2 regions of the Micrococcus sp. 093350064-1 genome follow, and region 2 is predicted to be linked to the other one. Evidence: riboswitches for the same ligand, from Rfam matches in the RefSeq annotation. Region 2 holds a riboswitch; the other holds the start of a gene.

Region 1 (6,225 bases), on a different contig from region 2:
TGGTGGTCCAGGTAGGACTCCACGGCGTAGCGCCCGCGCCCGCCCGGCACCCCGACGACGGCGCCGAACGGGTCCTCGACGCCCTGCGGTTCCCGGCCGAACCGCTGGCCGAGCTCGCCCGCCGTGCGGTAGGTGGTGTGGGCGATGCGCCGGGCGATGCCCAGGCCGGCCACGGGGCCGGGGCCGGGGTAGTAGTCGCCGCCCTGGAAGTCCGGGTCGAGGCGGATGGCCGCGGTCTGCGCCTGGCCCCACGCGATCTGGTCGGCGGAGGAGGCCGCGGTGGCGGCCAGCACGCCCACCCCGGCGACGCGCGCGGGGTGGGTCGCAGCCCACTCGAGGGCGCGGGCCCCGCCCATCGATCCGCCGATCACGGCACGCCAGGCGCCGATCCCGAGGTGGTCGGCCAGGCGCCGCTCGGCCTCGACCGCGTCCCGCAGCGTGAGGAACGGGAACCGGGAGCCCCAGGGCCGCCCGTCGGGGGCCGGCGTCGAGGGCCCGGTGGAGCCGTGGCAGCCGCCGATCATGGCGGGGGCGACCACGAACCACCGGTCCGTGTCCACGGCGCGGCCCGGGCCGACGAGGGCGTCCCACCAGCCCGGCGTCGGGTCCTCCTCGTGCGCGGCCACGTGCGCGTCGCCGGTGAGGGCGTGCAGCACGAGCACGGCGTTGGAGCCGTCGGCGGCGAGGGTGCCCCAGGTCTCGTAGGTCAGCTCGACGTCGGGCAGCAGCCCGCCGGTCTCGGTGCGCAGCTCGCCGACCCGCAGACGGTGGCGGCCGCCGCGGGGCAGCGCGGTGCGCGACGGACGCGTGGCGACGGCGGTCATGCCCGCTCCCCCGCGTCGTCGTCGCCGCGGCGAGCGGCGGCCGCGAAGCCGCGCTCGAGGTCGGCGAGGATGTCCTCGATGTCCTCCACGCCGAGCGAGAGCCGCACCAGGCCGGGGGTGACGCCGGCGGCGCGCTGCTCGTCGTCGGTGAGCTGGGAGTGGGTGGTCGAGGCCGGGTGCACCACGAGCGAGCGGACGTCGCCGATGTTGGCCACGTGGTGGTGCAGGGTGAGCCCGTCCACGAACGCGGCCCCGGCCTCTCGGCCGCCCGCGATCTCGAAGGAGACGAACGCGCCCGCGCCCTTCGGCAGGTAGCGCTGGGCCCGCTCGTGCCACGGGCTGGACTCCAGGCCGGCGTAGACCACGCGCTCGACGTCGTCGCGACCCTCCAGCCAGCGCGCCACCGCGGCCGCGTTGGCCACCTGCCGCTCCATGCGCAGGGACAGGGTCTCCAGGCCGAGGTTCACCAGGAACGCGTTGAACGGGGAGATGGCCGAGCCGTAGTCGCGCAGCAGCTGCACGCGCGCCTTGAGGATGAAGGCCAGGTTGGCGCCGAGCGGCGAGCCCACCCCGAGGTCCCGCGCGTAGACGAGGCCGTGGTACGACTCGTCCGGCTCGTTGAAGCCGGGGTACCGCTCGGCGTGCTGCGCGTAGTCGAACGTGCCGGCGTCGACGATCACGCCCGCGATGGCCGCGGCGTGCCCGCCGAGGTACTTCGTGGCGGAGTGGGTGACGACGTCGGCGCCGTGCTCGATGGGCCGCAGCAGGTACGGGGTGGCCAGCGTGTTGTCCACGATCAGCGGCACCCCGGCCTCGTGGGCGGCGTCGGCGACGGCGCGCACGTCCAGGACGTCCCCGCGCGGGTTGCCGAGGGTCTCGCCGAAGAACGCCTTGGTGTTCGGCCGGACGGCGGCGCGCCAGGACTCGAGGTCGTCCGGGTCGGTCACGAACGTCGTCTCGACGCCGACCTTGGCGAGGGTGTGCTTGAACAGGTTCTGCGTGCCGCCGTAGAGGCTGGCCGAGGCGACCACGTGGTCGCCGGCGCCGGCGAGGTTGAGGATCGCGAACGTCGTCGCCGCCTGACCGGAGGCCAGCAGCAGCGCGCCCACACCGCCCTCGAGCGCGGCGATCTTCTCCTCCACCGGGCCCTGCGTCGGGTTGCCGATGCGGGTGTAGAGCGGGTCGAGGTCCTTGAGCGCGAACCGGTCCGCGGCCACCTGGGCGGACGGGAAGTCGTACGAGGTGGTCTGGAAGATCGGCAGGGCGGTCGCACCGAAGGCGTGCTGGCCGACGGCGACGCCCGCGTGGACCTGCGCGGTGGAGAAGCCCCAGGCGTCGGGGGTCGGGGTGGTCTGGTCGGTCATGGCGGACCCTCCTGAGGGGTTCAGGGGCCGGACCCGGCCGCCCCGCCCGCCGGCCGACGTGCCGATCCGGGAACCGGCGTCGTCGAGGTGCCGGAGATGACCCGGCGCCGTCGAGAGGGGCCGTGGGATCGGCCCGCGCTTGCCGGCGTCCGTTGTGGGGCCGGCCTGGTCGTCACCCGGGGCACCCCACCGCGGAAGGAGGGTTGCCGGTCAGCATGCCGGGGCCTGTTGCTGACTCTCGTGACCGTGCCTCCGAGTGTAGCCCGCCGCCCCGCCACGATTTCGTCACGCGTGTCACACGCGGATACGCTCTCCGCACGGGGCGCCCGACCCGTCAAGGGCTCGACGCCCCGCGACTCGCACCAGGTCAACCCCCGGGGCAGCCCGGGAACGGAGAGGAACAGCGCAGTGCACACCTGTCGCATGGACCACGTGTCCTACGCCGCCGGCCCCGAGGGCCTGGACGCCACGGTCGCCCGCATCGCCGAGACGCTGGGCATCGAGCGGATCAAGGGCGGTGTCCACCCCCGCTTCGGCACGCAGAACGCCCTGTTCCCCATGGCGGGCAGGCAGTATCTGGAGGTCGTCGAGGCCCTGGACCACCCGGCCTCCCTCAGCGCGCCGTTCGGCCAGCTCGTGCGCGCCCGCACCGAGCAGGGCGGCGGCTGGATGAGCTGGGCGGTGGCCACCACGGACATCGGCCGGTTCGAGCGCCGCCTCGGCCGTGAGGCCGTCCCCGGCAACCGTCGCTTCCCGGACGGCCGGGAGCTGTCCTGGCGGCAGATCGGCGTCAAGGGAACCCTCGCGGACCCGCAGCTGCCGTTCATCCTGCGCTGGGCCGACGGTCAGGAGGACATGCACCCCTCGCAGGCGGCCGAGCCGCAGGCCACCATCGAGCGCCTGAACATCGCCGGCTCCCCCGAGCGCCTCGCCGAGTGGCTCGGCGACGACGAGGACGGCCAGGTCCAGGACGTGAACATCGAGTACGTCGCGCCCTCCGGCACCCCGGGCATCGTCTCGGTCACCTTCCGCACCCCGAAGGGCGAGGTCACGCTCTGAGCGCGGGGGCGGGGCCGCTCAGCCGAGCAGCCCCGCCCGCGCCAGCAGCGGGTAGCCGACGAACCCGACGGCGTCCAGCAGCGTGTGCGCGATGACCAGCGGCATCACCCGGCGCACCCGCAGGAACACGAGCGCGAACACCACACCCATCAGGGCGTTGCCCACGCCCGGCCCGATCCCCTGGTACAGGTGGTACGCCCCGCGCAGCAGCGCGAGGGCGAGCACGACGACGGCCACGCGGGTCGGCAGGAACAGCCCCTCGGCGCTCGCCCACGACGACGGCACGGCCGGCGCCGGATCGCGTGCCAGGCCCGCGGCGCGCAGCCGCTGCAGATACCCGAGGCGGTCGACGAGCCAGGCGCCCACGATGACCTCCTCCAGCAGTCCGTGCCGCAGCGCGGAGAGCAGCAGGACCGGCACCTGGTACCAGCTCTCCCCGAGCGCCGAGCCGACGATCGCCGTCGTGATCCCCAGGGCCCGGCCGGCGGCGTAGACGCCGAGCGTGCCCAGCCCGATGGCCGCGAACAGGCCCAGGCCCCAGGCCACGTCGCGGCCGGGGCGGCGCAGGTCGAGGCCGAGCACCCGGAACGGGTTCCGGCCGCGCAGGTGCATCAGGTGCAGCACGAGGGCCACCGGCACGAGCGCGAACCCGATGCCGAGCAGCTGATAGGTCAGGTCGAAGGCCCAGCGGTCGGCCAGGGCCGGGTTGAGGACGGTGGTCTGCTCGCCGAGCGGGGCCTGGGTGGCCTTGTCGATGAGCTGGACGATCGCATAGACCGCCGACTTCCCCAGGGAGAGGCCGAGGACGATCGCGATCTCCCACCGCACCGTGCGCGCGGACGGGGCGGGCAGCGCGGGGGCGGGTCGGACGGCCGGGCCGGCCGGGGTGCGGGACGTGCGCGGGGTGGCGGGCATGCCCTCCAGTATCCGCCCGCCCCCTCTCCCCCGGCCGCTTTCGAACGTGAGGGAGGGCCTCTCTCCCGTTCGAAAGTCCCCATTCCCCCGATGTCACGTTCGAAAGTCCGGGAGGGCGGAGGGAGGGTTAGCGTGGTCGTGTGGTCTCCCCGCCTGCCCCCAGCGAGCTCGAGCTGGTCCACCGCGCCCTGCAGCACCTCCGCCCCGGCCTCGACCCCGCCCTCGCCCGCCGGCTCCGCACAGCCGACTGGGCCGCGGCGTCCGTGGAGGAGGGCGGGCAGTTCCACCGCGTGCTGGTGCTCGAGGACGTCGGCGTCCTCCGGATGACGCGGGCCCACGAGGTCGGCGCCGCCCCCGCCGCGCGGTGGGCGCCCGAGCGGGACCCCGCGGCGCACCTGCCCCGGCGTCTGGCCCTCCTCGACGGGCTCGCCGCGGCCCTGGCCGAGCGCCGCGTGCCGTGGACCGTGCCGATCGCCCTCTCGGACCCCGTCCCCGCGGGCCCGGGCGCCGCGGTGCTGCAGCGCTTCCTCCCGGGCGGACCGCACCCGCCGCACGAGGGCGATCCGGCCGTGCTGCGCGGCGTCCTCGACGACCTCGCCGCCGTGGACGTCACCGACCCGCGGATCGCCCCGCACCTCGGCCGCCCGTTCGCGTTCCGCGGCCCGTGGACGCCGGAGCGCGCCCGGCACGTCGCGGCGCTGCCGGGGGCGGTCGCCGCGCGCCTGGGCGCGTGGGAGGGGCACGACGTCGACGCGCGGCTGGGCGCCGAGGCGTGGCCGGACGCGGTGGCTGCCCTCGCGGACGCGGTGACGACGTGGACCGCCGCGCCGCCCGTGCCGCCGTCGCTCGTGCACGGCGACCTGGCCGGGCACAACATGCGCTGGCGCGCCGTGCCCGAGGACGAGGACCCGCGCGCCCCGCTGCGCTGGGCGCTGGCCGGGGTGCTGGACTGGGACCTCGCGTGCGCGTGGGACCCGGCCCTCAACGTCGCCTACCTGGCGCTGTGGCACGGCGAGGAGAAGGTGCCCGACCTGGCCCGGGACGCGGCCGAGGCGCGGCGGGCCCGCGTGTGGCTCGGGGCGATGGCCATGGAGACGCTCGACGACGCGGCGGCCCGGGACGCGATCGTCGGCGGGCTGGCCGCGGGGTCCTGGCGGCGTCTGCTGCGCAAGACCCTGCCCCGCGTGGCGCGGGCCCTCACCGCCCTGGACGGCTGAGGGCCCGCGCGGTCGTCAGGACACGCCCAGGCGCTCCAGGACGATCTCGCGGACGCGGCCGGCGTCGGCCTGCCCGCGGGTGGCCTTCATGACCGGGCCGATCAGGGCGCCGACGGCGGCCATCTTGCCGCCCTTGATCTTCTCGGCCACGTCCGGGTTGGCGGCGATCGCGGCGTCGACGGCCTCCGTGAGCGCGCCGTCGTCGGACACCACGGCCAGGCCCTTCGCCGAGACGACCTCCTTCGGGGCGCCCTCACCGTCGGCCACGAGACCGAGCACCTGCTTGGCGATCTTGTCATTGATCGTCTTCGCGGCGATCAGCTCCTCGATCTCCACCACGTGCGCCGGGGTGATCCCCAGCTCGGCGACGGCGACCTCGCGGACGTTCGCCAGGCGGGCGATCTCGCCCATCCACCACTTGCGGGCGGCCGCCGCGGAGGCGCCGGCCTCCACGGTCGCGACGATCTCGTCCAGGACGCCGGCGTTGACGACGTCGCGGAACTCCTCGTCCGAGAAGCCCCACTCTGCCTTGAGCCGCTTGTTCCGCACGGCCGGCAGCTCGGGCATGGCCGCGCGCACGCGCTCGACCCACGCGGCGTCCACGTGCACGGGCACGAGGTCCGGCTCGGGGAAGTACCGGTAGTCGTCCGCGTCCGACTTCGGGCGGCCCGAGGTGGTGCTGCGGGTGTCCTCGTGCCAGTGGCGGGTCTCCTGCGTCACGGTGCCGCCCGCGGCGAGCACCGCGGCCTGGCGCTGGATCTCGTGGGTGACCGCGTGCTGCACGGCGCGCGTGGAGTTCACGTTCTTCGTCTCGGTGCGGGTGCCGAACTCGGTGGCGCCCTTGGG
Region 2 (6,225 bases):
CGCGGGACCACCGGCCGCGTGGAGGGTGAGCACCGCGGCGAGGGCCGCGTCGGCTGACCTGTCCCCGCAGTCACCCCCGCTTTCGAGGCGGGAAATCCACCTCACACGACGCCCCCGGGCGCCCATGAAATAGATTTCCCGCCTCGTCGCGTGAGGGGTCGTAGCCTGGGGCCGTGACCCCGCCCGCCCCCGCCGCTCGCCGCCCCTCCGCGGCCCTGCTGTGGGTGCTGCTGGCGGCCATGGGCGCCGGCCCCCTGTTCAACTACGGCGTCTCCGCCTCCTCCACGGTCGTGATGGAGCGGCTCGACGTCACCTCGGGCCAGCTCGGCACCGTGATGACGGTCGTGTTCGCGGCGGCCGCCGTCACCTCCCTCGGCCTCGGCCGGGTCGCCGACCGCCTGTCCGCCCGCGCGCAGCTGAGCATCATCTTCGGCGGCACCGCCGCGGCGCTCGTGCTCGGCGCCGTCGCCCCGTCCCTGCCCGTGCTGTACGCGGCGGCCGCCGTGGCGGGCGTCACGCAGGCCATTTCCAACCCCACCACGAACCGGATCATCCGGACCGTGGTGCCGCCGGAGAGGCGCATCGGGTGGGTCGGGGTGAAGCAGTCCGGCGTGCAGGCGGCCCAGCTGGTCGGCGGCCTGTTCTTCCCGGCCGCGTCCCTCGCCCTCGGCTGGACGGGCGCCGCGCTGGGGGCCGCGGTGCTCATCGGGGCGCTCTGGGTGCTCGCCCTGGTCGTCGCCCCGCCGCTGCCCGGGGCGCCGCCGCCGGCCACCGGCCCCGTCGGCGGGCGACGACGGCGGGACACCTCGCCCCTGCCGGCCACGGTCTGGTTCTTCGCGGCGATCGCGTTCCTCACCGGCCTGGGCATGCAGGCCACGAACACGTACCTGCCGCTGTTCGCGGTCGAGACGCTGGGAATGACGCTCGTGGCCGGCGGCGCCGCGGCGGCCGTGTCCGGGGTGGTGGGGGTGCTCTCCCGGATCGGGTGGAGCCGGCGGATGAGTGCCGGAGACCGGCCCACCACCCTGCTGGCCGTGATCTGCCTGGGTGCGGTGGCCGGCGTCGTGGTGTTCCTCGCCGCGGACCTGCTGGACCTGCCGGCCCTGCTGTGGGTGGGCGCCGCGGTGCACGGCCTGACGGTGCTGGGCGCCAACGTGGTGATCAACGCGGGCCTGTTGAGCGAGGTGCCGGCCGAGCGGCTGGGCCGTGCGACCGGGGCGAACTCGATGGGCATGTACGCCGGTTTCGCCCTGGGCCCGCTGCTGATGGGCGTGCTGCGCGACGTCACGGGCGACTACCGGGCCGGCTTCGCGGTCGTCGCGGCCGGGTATCTGCTGGCCCTGGGCGTGGTGCTGCTGTTGCGTCGCCACGTGGGTCGGCGGGGCGCGGCCTGACGCGCAGGGCCAGGACGAGGCCCACCCCGGAGGACCGCGCCTCAGCGACATCACCGCAGTGCAGCCCTGCGGTGGTGTCGCAGCGCCGCGGTCGAACGGGCGTACGGCGGAGTGCGGCGCAGTGCGCGGCGGGGCGTGCGGAAGCGCACACGACGACGCCCCCGGTCCGTGTGGACCGGGGGCGTCGGAAGCCGTGCGTCAGGCGAAGATCAGAGCTTCGTCACGTTGGCGGCCTGGAGGCCCTTGGGGCCGTCCTGGGTCTCGAACTCGACGCGGTCGTTCTCCTGGAGCTCCTTGAAGCCCCCGCCCTGGATGGCGGAGAAGTGCACGAACACGTCCGCGGAGTTGTCCTCGGGGGCGATGAAGCCGTAGCCCTTCTCAGCGTTGAACCACTTGACAGTACCGACAGCCATGATGGTGTCCTTTCGATGTGCCCCCGCGGTGCGGTGGCGGTGTTGGACCGCGGCCCGGATGTGGGACGCGGGTGAAGCGGCGAGACTGAACCGCTTGCCCAACACTCATCGACGCCGGCGATGCCGGGCTGACGAGCAGTGAAGATGGCGGGATACAGCTTGATCAACTTCAGGCTCCATCATTGCACGGATCTCGCCGACCGGGAACCAGGGGCCCGATTGTTCACCTGGAGTTCGCTCAGAGCGCGCGCAGGCCGTGGAAGAGATTGCGGTGCAGGGCGGCCGGGGGAGCGGCGTCCGTGTGATCCGCCAAGGCCGTCACCTCCAGCAGCACCACCGTGTGGTCGCCCGCCGGGACCTCGGCGTGCACCCGCGTCTCGAGCCAGAGCGAGGAGCCCCCGATCAGCAGGGCGTCGTGCGGGCTGCGGTGCACGTCGAGACCGGCGAAGCGGTCGCCCTCGCGGGAGGCCAGCTGACGGCACAGCGGCGTCTGGTCCGCCGCGAGCAGGGAGACGCCGATCGCCCCGGCCCGGCGCAGGCGCGGCCAGGTGCGGGAGCTGTTCTGCGCGGAGAAGGACACGAGGGCCGGCTCCCAGGAGATGCCCACGCCGAAGGAGGAGGACACCATCACCTCGGGGACGTCGTCGGCGAGGCCCGCCAGCGCGACGACCCCGGTGGGGAAGGCCGAGAGGCCGGAGCGGAGGTTGCCGAGGGACAGGTCGGTGTCCCACGCGGCGGTGTGGGGTTCGTGGGTCAGGGTCATGGCGCGCGTCCTCTTCCGATGACTGACGCGGCTCCGCAGACGGCGGGAACGCGGATCGCCCGGATCCGCGGAGACGCGGTACTTGCCCGTCGGGGTGTCCGAGGGGCCGAATCATCACCTGGAGCACCCCACTACTGCGTGAGAGGGTTGCCGTCCCGCCGGCCAGGGCCGTGAATGACGGGAACTCGTGATTCTGGGCACCAGCCTACGGAGGGGTCCGTGGGGCGGTCAAAGCGCGGCGGTCGCGCGGCGTCATCCGAGCTGCCGATGTGATGCTTGACACACCGCGCATCCCCAGCCAGGATCATCTCACTCGAGAGGGGGGAGCTCGAGACCGCAGCCCGCGGCCCCCGCAGTCGGTTCTCCGAGAGGGACCGGATCATGCGGATGGACATCGAGAAGAAGCCTGCGGCATTGCCGGCCGCCGTGGTCGTCGCGGCTCTCCTCGGTACCGCCATCTCGGGATGCTCCGCGTCCCCGGGCAGCGTCTCCTCCACCGCCAAGGCATCCACCGTTGTGGCGTCCTCCGTCACCGCGACGTCAGCGGCCCCCTCTGCAACCCGGTCGGCCTCCGCCACCGGTTCGTCCGCGTCGTCACCCGCCGGCGAAGAAGCACTCCCCGCCGCGCTGTTCGAGGAGGACGGGATGACGTTGGTCGAGTACACGCGCCGGCATCCGGATGCGGACCATCTCGACCCGGAGAAGGAGTCCGTCCTGGAGGAGGCGGTCGGGACGGGCACACAGCAGATCACCGTGGACGCCCAACAGGGTGCGGTCCTTCGGGTCATCGTGCTGTGTCCTTCGGATGCCACCGGTGAGACGGAGATCCTGACCTCACGGAGTGGCGGGGGAACGAAGACCTGGATGGCCGGGTCGGAGGCGCTGTGCGGCGGCTGGTCGGCGGCGACTCCCCCCCCGTGGATGAGGCGGGGCCGATGACGTTCACCGCCACGGTGGACAACGACAAGCCGTTCCGGATGGTGCTGACCGCACCCTCCGCATGAGGCCGCCATCACGACGGCGGATGACGGCGCGGGGAGGACTGAGTCGCTCAGCGTCGGTCGCGGCCGCGCAGCGCGTCCAGCTGCCGGCGGTCACGCTTGGTGGGCCGGCCCGCGCCGCGCTCGCGGTACGGCACCGCGAGCAGCTCACGCGGCACGGGCGGCGGGGAGTGGTCCACATACTGCTGCCGGGCCACGGGGGCACCCACCCGCTTGGCGATCAGCCCCGTGACCTCGAGGATCCGCTCACGTCCGTCCTGGCGCACCCGCACCCGGTTCCCGACGACGACGGGCGTCGCCGCCTTCACGGGCTCGCCGTCGATGCGCACGTGGCCCGCGCGCACGGCCGCCGTGGCCGCCGACCGGGTCTTGTACAGCCGCACGGCCCACAGCCACGCGTCGATGCGGACGCCGCTCACGCCCGCCCCCTCACGCGAAGCGGGCGCGGATCGCGGCGCCGTGCGCGGGCAGGCGCTCGTCCTCGGCCAGCACGCCGATCCCGTCCGCGACCTCCTCGAGCCCGGTCTCCGTGTAGCGGATGCGCTGCTGCAGGCGCAGGAACGTCACGGTGTTCAGACCGGAGGAGTGCCGGGCCGTCCCCGAGGTGGGGAGCACATGGTTGGACCCGGCCGAGTAGTCGCCCAGCGGCACGGGGGCGTACGGGCCCACGAACACGGCGCCAGCGTTGCGGATGCGCCCCACGAGGGCCTCGGGGTCGCGCGTCTGGATCTCGAGGTGTTCGGTGGCGTAGCGGTCGGAGACCTCCACGGCCTGGTCCATGTCCCGCACCAGCAGCACGCCGGACTGGGGGCCGGTGAGGGCCTCGCGGATCTGATCCTCGTGGAACGCCCCGGGCACCTGCGCCTCGATCGCCGCCTGCACGTCCCGGAGCAGGTCCTCGGAATCGGTGATGAGCACGGAGGCGGCCAGCGGGTCGTGCTCGGACTGGCTGATCAGGTCCGCGGCCACCCAGTCGGCGCGGGCGGTGCCGTCCGCGATCACGGCGATCTCGCTCGGCCCGGCCTCGGCGTCCACGCCGATCACGCCCTGCAGGGCGCGCTTCGCGGCGGCCACGTACACGTTGCCGGGCCCCGTCACCAGGTCGACGGGCGCGCAGAGCCACCCGCCGTCGTCGTCCTGGACGCCGTGCGCCAGCATGGCCACGGCCTGGGCGCCGCCGGCCGCGTAGACCTCGTCCACGCCGAGCAGCGCGCACGCGGCGAGCACGGTGGGGTGGGGCAGGCCGCCGTGGTCCCGCTGCGGGGGTGAGGTCACCGCGAGGCTCCCCACGCCGGCGGCCTGCGCGGGCACCACGTTCATCACCACCGAGGAGGGGTACACGGCGCGGCCGCCGGGCACGTACAGGCCCACGCGGCCCACGGGGATCCAGTGGTTCTCCACGACGGCGCCCTCGCCGAGCTCGACCGTGGAGTCCTGGGGGTGCTGGGCGGCGTGCACGAGCCGGGCCCGGCGGATCGACTCCTCCAGGGCGGCACGCACCCGCGGGTCGAGCCCGGCCAGGGCGGCCTCGAGCGCCTCCCCGGGCACGCGCAGGGCGGGCGGACGGACGCCGTCGAACCGCTCGGCCAGGTCCAGCAGGGTCTGCTCACCGCCGTGGCGGACCTGCTCGATGATCGGGGCGATCACCGGCACCACGGAGGACACGTCCACGTTCGCCCGCGGGATGATGCGGGACAGGTCCGCGGTGGCGGTGTCGAGCGGGCGCAGGTCGATGACGGAGAGCACGGATTCCTCCAGGGGGGGGCGGCGGCGGGCCGGCGGGACGGGGCGCGACGACGGCCGGGCCCGGACCGCGCGGACGGTCAGGCTCCATTGTGCTCTTCTCCGGGGTGCGTCCGGGGGCGGGTGTCAGACTGTCGTCATGGTCTTCCCCGCGCTGCCCGCCCTCGCGACCCCGCCCCTGCTGACCGCCCTGGACCGCCTCCTGGCGGGCGAGACCGTGCCGTCCGGGGTGGAGGGGGACATCCAGGACGGGGCGGCCGCCACCACCCGGGCCTTCGGCGTGGAATGGGGGACGCTGCTGACCGTGCTGATGGCGTTCGCGATCGGCGCGGCGGTCGTGTACCTGGCCCTGCAGGTGGCACGCGTCGTGCTCGTGCGCCGCCCCGCGTTCCAGCACGGCGCCGCACGGCTGAGCCTGCCGGCCGCCGTCGCCGCCGGCCTGCTGGCCTCCCGGATCTGGCTCGGGGTCATGGCCGAGGAGCAGGCCTGGTACCGGCCGGCGTCGTTCCTGATGCTCATCGCCGTGGCCGCCGCGGGCGCGTGGGCCGCGTGGCGCCTGGTCGGCGTGATCGAGGCGGGGATCCTCGGCCGCTACCAGGAGACCGGCGTCGAGCACCGCCGCGAGCGACGCATCCGCACGCAGACCATCCTGATCCGGCGCATCCTCAACGCGGTGATCGTGGTGGTGGCCGTCGCCGTGGTCCTGCTGGGGGTGCCCGAGGTGCGCTCGCTCGGGACCGGCCTGCTCGCCTCCGCCGGTGTGATCTCGGTGATCGCCGGCCTGGCCGTGCAGTCCACGCTGACCAACGTGTTCGCGGGCTTCCAGCTCGCCTTCACGGACGCGATCCGGGTGGGCGACGTGGTGGACATGGAGGGCGTGTTCGGCACCGTCGAGGAGATCACCCTGTCCA

What was found. A riboswitch is a leader RNA that binds a small molecule or an ion and turns the genes downstream of it on or off. The one in region 2 is predicted to bind S-adenosylmethionine.
Region 1: another riboswitch for S-adenosylmethionine. It lies ahead of ACUW6W_RS07630 (bifunctional o-acetylhomoserine/o-acetylserine sulfhydrylase); the one in region 2 lies ahead of ACUW6W_RS02220 (flavin reductase family protein).

The regions. Positions count from the first base shown of each region.
Region 1 is NZ_JBSEYU010000005.1:204,902-211,126, reverse strand. It holds gene metX (homoserine O-acetyltransferase MetX) at 1-824, opposite strand, end outside; gene ACUW6W_RS07630 (bifunctional o-acetylhomoserine/o-acetylserine sulfhydrylase) at 821-2,188, opposite strand; SAM riboswitch class IV at 2,319-2,434, opposite strand; gene ACUW6W_RS07625 (VOC family protein) at 2,612-3,247, shown strand; gene ACUW6W_RS07620 (CPBP family intramembrane glutamic endopeptidase) at 3,266-4,162, opposite strand; gene ACUW6W_RS07615 (phosphotransferase) at 4,303-5,379, shown strand; gene gatB (Asp-tRNA(Asn)/Glu-tRNA(Gln) amidotransferase subunit GatB) at 5,395-6,225, opposite strand, start outside.
Region 2 is NZ_JBSEYU010000002.1:35,922-42,146, forward strand. It holds gene ACUW6W_RS02205 (FMN-binding glutamate synthase family protein) at 1-57, shown strand, start outside; gene ACUW6W_RS02210 (MFS transporter) at 174-1,394, shown strand; gene ACUW6W_RS02215 (cold-shock protein) at 1,604-1,807, opposite strand; gene ACUW6W_RS02220 (flavin reductase family protein) at 2,046-2,570, opposite strand; SAM riboswitch class IV at 2,644-2,763, opposite strand; gene ACUW6W_RS02225 (hypothetical protein) at 2,958-3,509, shown strand; gene ACUW6W_RS02230 (RNA-binding S4 domain-containing protein) at 3,622-3,990, opposite strand; gene hisD (histidinol dehydrogenase) at 4,001-5,317, opposite strand; gene ACUW6W_RS02240 (mechanosensitive ion channel family protein) at 5,454-6,225, shown strand, end outside.